Hyalangium ruber: one gene and its partner. The protein of the gene in region 2 binds, or shares a complex with, the protein of the main gene of each other region. Links are inferred from orthologs where the notes say so. Each region holds a gene or a part of one and is shown on either strand. Other genes may lie near its edges. The genes, in order: SYV04_RS02355 and lpdA.

The links.
Region 1: the proteins of lpdA (region 2) and SYV04_RS02355 are in contact, whole or in part, in a crystal structure (PDB 1EBD), measured with the Geobacillus stearothermophilus proteins. The link is inferred for Hyalangium ruber from one-to-one orthologs. Residues at the interface, in WP_049624544.1 of Geobacillus stearothermophilus: Pro340, Ser341, Asp344, Tyr345, Arg403, Asp406, Val408, Glu431, Ala432, Gly433, Asp438; in WP_033016211.1 of Geobacillus stearothermophilus: Ile130, Ala131, Met132, Pro133, Arg136, Arg140, Glu141, Asn155, Arg157.

The regions. Positions count from the first base shown.
Region 1 is NZ_JAXIVS010000001.1:564,298-567,592, forward strand. Bases 173-3,157 are described here. They hold SYV04_RS02355 (pyruvate dehydrogenase complex dihydrolipoamide acetyltransferase), read right to left. Parts: upstream 2,484-3,157; coding sequence 861-2,483; downstream 173-860. Other genes in these bases: SYV04_RS02350 (glutathione S-transferase family protein), read right to left, coding at 199-828; SYV04_RS02360 (pyruvate dehydrogenase complex E1 component subunit beta), read right to left, coding at 2,489-3,157. Also shown: SYV04_RS02345 (hypothetical protein), read left to right, coding at 1-121; more of SYV04_RS02360, read right to left, coding at 3,158-3,295.
Region 2 is NZ_JAXIVS010000005.1:451,345-454,560, forward strand. The notes cover bases 15-2,920. They hold lpdA (dihydrolipoyl dehydrogenase), read right to left. Parts: upstream 2,214-2,920; coding sequence 816-2,213; downstream 15-815. Other genes in these bases: SYV04_RS17390 (choice-of-anchor A family protein), read right to left, coding at 15-565; SYV04_RS17400 (hypothetical protein), read left to right, coding at 2,288-2,920. Also shown: more of SYV04_RS17390, read right to left, coding at 1-14; more of SYV04_RS17400, read left to right, coding at 2,921-3,216. UniProt on the Escherichia coli protein: Lipoamide dehydrogenase is a component of the glycine cleavage system as well as of the alpha-ketoacid dehydrogenase complexes.

The DNA of each region.
Region 1 (3,295 bases), on a different replicon or contig from region 2:
CCGCTCGAAGGAGCATGAGGAGGAATTGCCCACCGGCACTCCGCGCGAGCAGCAGGCCAGCGTCACCGAGGCCCAGCGCAAACTCGAAGAGGACATGGACTCGGACGAGACACGGAGCTGAGAAAGACAGGTCCCCAGGGCGAAGCAGTCCCTAGGGGACCCTGTCCAAGACCCACTGGCCGTGGGGAACTTGCCCGCTCAAGCCTGCTTCGCCGCGAGCTCCGCGTCCTTCGCGCGCGCGCGCACCACCGCGGGCCGGGCGTTGAACCGCTCGAGGTAGGCTTTGATCTCCGGCAGCTCCGGCACGAGCTTGAAGCCGGTGGTCCACGTCAGCGCCGAGCCCCAGAGCACATCAGCCGCGGTGAAGGTCTCGCCCAGGAGCCAGGGCCCCTTGGCGAGCTGCTGCGTCAGCGTGCTGATCACCGTCTCGAAGTCGCCATAGGGCGAAGTCCCACGCGGGGCGGGCTCGCGCTTCATCGAGCGATCCACCAGCGCGGGCTCGAAGCAGGAGCCGTAGAACACCATCCAGCGCAGATACGGCCCCCGCAGCGGGTGACCGACGGCGGGCGACAACCCCGCCTCCGGGTAGAGCTCGGCCAGGTACATGTAGACGGCGGCCTGCTCCGTCACCAGCGCATCCCCGTGCTTGATCGCCGGCACCTTGCCCATCGGGTTGACCGCCAGGTAGTCCGCCTGGCGCGTCTCGCCCGCCTTCATATTGAGCACCTTCAGCTCGTGCTCGGCGTTGAGCTCCTCGATCAGGATCCGGACCCCGGCGGACCGGGAGTTCGGAGCGTGGAAGAAGACAACGTGACGGCTGCTGGTCATGCGGGCTCCCTGGGGCGTCGTGAGTTGCGGGCCTAGAACAGCAATCGCATCGGGTGCTCGAGCAGCGTCTTGAACTCCCGCAGGTACTCCGCGCCGGTGGCGCCGTCGATGACGCGGTGATCGCACGACATCGTCACCGTCAGCGTCTTGCGCACCGTGACCTGCCCGTCGCGCACCACCGCCTTGTCCGCCACCGCGCCCACCGCGAGGATGGAGGCCTGCGGCGGGTTGATGACGGCGACGAACTGGTCGATGCCGTACATGCCCAGGTTGCTCACCGTGAGCGAGCCCCCCGTGTACTCGGCCGGCTTGAGCGCCTTCTTGCGAGCGCGCTCGGCCAGCTCCCGCGACTCGGCGGAAATGGCCGACAGGCCCTTCTGGTCCGCGTCCCGGATGACGGGCGTGATGAGGCCATCCTCGATGGCCACCGCGATGCCCACGTCCGCCGTGCCGTACTGGAGGATGCGATCCCCCTGCAGCGACACGTTCACCTTCGGGTAGCGACGCAGCGCGATGGCCGCCGCCTTCACGATGATGTCGTTGACGGAGACCTTGGACTCCAGCGCCTTGGCCTCCTCGCGGATCTTCATCGCCGCTTCCATGTCCACGTCCACCGTCAGGTAGAAGTGGGGCACGCCGGGCTTCACCTCGGCCATGCGCTGGGCAATCACCTTGCGCATGGACGAGATGGGCACCACCTGCGGCTCGGGACGAACGCCCGGAGTCGCAGCGGCACGGGCAGCAGCGGCCGGAGCCTTCTGAGCCGCGGGCCCGCCCTGGGCCAGCGCCTCCTCGACGTCACGCTTCACGATGCGGCCCAGCGGACCCGAGCCATGCATCGCCGCCAGATCCAGGCCGCGCTCGCGCGCCATCCTCTTGGCGAGCGGGCTGGCACGGACGCGACCTCCCGCACCGGTGCCCTTCTCCTCGTGACGCGGCGGAGCGCCCGACGGCCCTCCGGCCTTCTGCGCGGGCGCGGCGGCCTTCGGGGCCTCCGCCTTCGGAGCAGGAGCCGCAGCGGGAGCAGAGGCAGCGGCCTTACCGCCCTTGCCCGCGATGAACGCGATGGGGGCGCCGACCTGCGCCATCTCGCCCTCACCCACGACGATCTTCGCGAGCGTCCCGTTGTCGTAGGCCTCGATCTCGAGGTTGGACTTGTCGGTCTCCACCTCGGCGATGGCCTCGCCGGAGGAGACCTTGTCCCCTACCTTCTTGAGCCACTTGACGATCTTCCCCTCCTTCATCGTCGGGGAGAGCGACGGCATCTCGACGGCGATGCCCTCGCCACCGCCGGCCGGAGCCGCAGGAGCAGGAGCAGGAGCAGCGGGCGCGGCGGCCTTCGCGGGAGCGGGCGTCTCGGCCTTGGGAGCGGCAGCGGGAGCAGGCGCGGCGGCCTTACCGGCCTCGACCTTCTCGCCCTTGGCACCGATGTACCCAATGGGAGCGCCGACCTGCGCCATCTCCCCCTCGGCCACGGTGACCTGCAGCAGCACGCCGCTGTCGTAGGCCTCGATCTCGAGGTTGGACTTGTCGGTCTCCACCTCGGCGATGGCATCACCGGAGGAGATCTTGTCCCCCACCTTCTTGAGCCACTTGACGATCTTCCCCTCCTTCATCGTCGGGGAGAGCGACGGCATCTCGATGGGCTTGGCCATACGTCTCAGGCTCCCTCTCGGTAGAGGACCTTCTTCACGGCCTCGATGATCTTCGGGGCGTCCGGCTGGGTGGCGTTCTCCAGGTTCGCCGCGTAGGACATGTTCACGTCCAGGCCGGTAACTCGCACCACCGGCGCGTCCAGGTCGTCGAACGCCTTGGACTGGATGATGTCCACCACCGAGGCGCCCACACCCGCCAGCGCCCACCCCTCCTCCACCACCACCACGCGGTTGGTCTTGCGCACCGTGGCCAGGATGGCCTCCTCGTCGAGCGGCCGCAGCGTGCGCAGGTCGAGGATCTCCACCGAGATGCCCTCCTGCTCGAGCTGCTTCGCGGCCTCCTCGCAGAAGTAGTACATGCGGCTCCACGTGATGATGGAGACGTCTTTGCCCTCGCGCTTCACGTCCGCCTTGCCGATGGGCACCACGTGCTCGCCCTCGGGCACCTCGCCCTTGACGGCGTAGAGCCGCTCGCCCTCGATCATGATGACCGGGTTCTCATCGCGAATGGCCGACTTGAGCAGGCCCTTGGCGTCCGCCGGGGTGGCCGGAGCAATCACCTTCAGGCCCGGGAAGTGGGCGTAGTTGGCCTCCAGCGCCTGGCTGTGCTGGCTGGAGAGCCGGCCGCCAGCGCCGCCCGGTCCACGGAACACGATGGGGCAGCGCAGCTGGCCACCGGACATGTGCCGCAGCTTCGCCGCGTTGTTGACGATCTGGTCCATCGCCAGGATGGCGAAGTTCCACGTCATCATCTCCACCACGGGCCGCAGGCCCACCATCGCCGCGCCCACCGCCATGCCGGTGAAGCCCAG
Region 2 (3,216 bases):
GGACGCTGGTGCGGAACTTGAGGGAGCCGTCGTGCTCGAAGCAGATGATGCCGTTGCCGCTCTCGGGGATGGTGCAGAGCTCGACGCGGCCATCATTGTCGATGTCGCCGGCCGCGATGCTGGAGGCGCCGCGCACGCGCTGGGCGGTGTTGGTCACCGTCCACAGCTCGCTGCCGTCCGCGCCGCTGATGGCGCGGATGACACCGTCGGTCGTGTAGTTGGTGCTCGCGAAGGAGTTGAACACCACGTCGGGGACACCGTCGCCGTTCACCTCCACCACCACCGGCGTCATCATCACCTGCTTGTACTGCGGCATGACCGCGGCGCCCGCCGAGGTGGCCGGCCACTTCCACTCCAGCTCGGGCTGGAAGTTCGGAGTGAAGGGCGGCTGCACCTCGCACGCATCCGCCGAGGCGACTACGCGCGCGCGCTGATCCGCCGCCTGCGCCTCGCCCTCCACCGTGCTGCCGCACGAGGCCGTTACCAGCAGGGCCATTGCCCCCAAGCCGTGACCGAACTTCCAGTTCCGAACCGCCGCCTTCTTGCCTCGAGTCGTTGCGCTCATGAGCTCCCCTGCCAGGCAGGCACCACTGAATTGCGGGACACCAGCTTGCTACCTTCAAGTTGGATTTTTACCGCAAGACCGGATTCTCTGGCAAGCAGGAAATCGCTCAAGGCAGGATTTTTATGTCCCACCTGGAAAAAGACAGCAAATCTGTCGGGATTTCAATGCCTTGGAGCCCTCGGAGGCATTGCACCTCCGGGCCCCGGGGAGAGGGTCAGCCCCTCTCAACCCGGGGAGAACCGCGCGAAGCCTAGATGTGGATCGGGTGACCCAGCGTGGCCTCAGCGCCTTCCTTCATGATCTCGGAGAGCGTCGGGTGCGCGTGCATCGTGTGCGCGAGCTCCTCGGTGGTGATCTCCAGCCGCAGCGCGACGCAGGCCTCGGCGAGCAGCTCCGTGGCGTGCGGGCCCACGAGGTGAACGCCCAGCACCTCGTCGTACTTCTTGTCGGAGACGACCTTGATCATCCCGTGGCCCTCGTTGGAGATGGAGGCCTTGGTGACGGCGCTGAAGGGGAAGATGGCCGCCTTCACGTCGTAGCCGCGCTCCTTGGCCTTCTTCTCCGTGAGGCCCACCGAGGCCACCTCGGGGTAGCAGTACGTGGCCGAGGGAACCAGGTCGTAGTTGATGGGCTGCGGGTTCTTGCCGGCGATGTGCTCCACCGCGAGCACGCACTCGGCGCTGGCCACGTGCGCCAGCATCGCCGTCGGAATCACGTCGCCGATGGCGTAGACGTTGGGCTCCGAGGTGCGCATCATCGAGTCGACCTTGATGTAGCCACGGTCGGTCTGGATGCTGGTCTGCTTCAGGCCGATGTCCTCGGTGACGGGCGCGCGGCCCACCGCCGACAGCAGCAGCTCGGCCTCGAGCGTCTTGGTCTCGTTGCCCACCGCCATGGTGACCTTCACGCCGGAGGCGGTGTGCTCGACCTTCTCCACCTTCGTGCCGGTGAACACGTCGATCTTCCGCTTCTTGAAGTACCGCTCCAGCTCCTTCGAGGCGTCGATGTCCTCGATGGGCAGCAGGTTGGGCATGTACTCGACGATGGACGTCTGGCTACCCACGTGGTTGAACACGGAGGCGAACTCGCAGCCCACGGCACCAGCACCCAGGACGATGATGCTCTTGGGGATGCGATCGATCATCAGGATGGAGTCGCTGTTGAGCACCCGCTTGTGGTCCACCTGGACGTTGGGCAGCGACTTGGGCACCGAGCCGGTGGCGATGATGATGTTCTTGGTCTCGAGGGTCTGCTTCGAGCCATCCTCGGCGGTCACCTCGACCTTGCCCTTGCCGGAGATGCGGCCATGGCCCTTGACCACCGTGATCTTGTTCTTCTTCATCAAGAAGTCGATGCCATTGGCACCCTTGGTGACCACCTTCTCCTTGTGCTTCTGGGCGTTGGCCCAGTTGATGGTCGGGCTGGCCACGTCGATGCCGAAGTCCGAGGCCTCGCGGATGTGGTGGAACAGCTCCGCGGTCCACAGCAGGGACTTGGTAGGGATGCAGCCGCGATGGAGACAGGTGCCACCCAGGCGCTTGTCCTTCTCGATGATGGCCGTCTTCAGGCCCAGCTGGGCCGCTCGGATGGCTCCCACGTAGCCACCAGGACCGGAACCGATGATCACCACGTCGAACGACTCAGCCACGCTCGCCTCCGTTACAGGTAGAACTCGCGGGGGCTGATAACCCCCGCTCACGGTGGGAATCAAGGAGTTTGCATTTGCGCCGCTTTCCGATCCGAACCCTTCTGCTGATGGCCCTGGCCCTTATCGTCTTCGGACGCCTGTGGTGGACCACCCACAAGGACGAGAAGCCAGAGGCGGGCCAGCCCCCCGCCGCCGCCTCGGGAATGGCCGTGGACGTGGCGCCCTCGCCCGCCTGCAACAGCCTCGAGCGAGCGCTGGAGGCGGTGGTGCGCAAGACGGAGGACCCCACGGTGCTGGCCGAGGCCCGGAAGAAGGTGGAGGCCTGCGCGCGGCCTCCCGCCCGAGCGTGTGAGTTGGGCGGGGCCTTGGATGTCCGCATGCCGCTGACGGAGAAGCCCTCGGCGGGCCGGGAGCTGCTGGGGGCGCTGTGCCAGCGCTGCCCCGCCGAGGCGAACACGTGCGCTGGAGTCGTCACCCGCGCGCTGCACGGCGGCCTCATCGGGCGGCAGGTAAGCCCCGAGGAGCTGCGCTGGAACCTGGAGAACGCCGGGCCCGGGACGGCCTCGGCCTGTGAGGCGCTGGCCAGCACCGCGCTCGCCCCGGCGGCGGTGACGGGTGGGGACTTGAAGCCCACGTATCCTCCCCTGCTCAGCATGCTCGCGCCCGTGTGCGCGAAAGCCGGGCACCTGCCCACCGCCCTGGTGAACGCCGCGGTGATACAGCGTGGCGCCCAGGCCGGTGACTTGTCCGGACTGGTGATCGCGGGCCCCGCCTACATCGCTCCCTCGGAGATAACGGGCGCGGAGAACGCTCGCCAGGCGTTCGATGGGAGCGACCGGAAGGGTGTGGAGCTGAGTCAGGCGAGCACGCCGCGCTGGGAGGCGGATGGAGCGCTGCGCGCGCAGTTCAAGCCGCCGCTCAAGCAGCTCACCGCCCTGCGCATCAGCGCCAAGGGGGCTGGCACGCTGCGCGCCATCGTCCGCGCTCCGGCGGGCATGGGCCT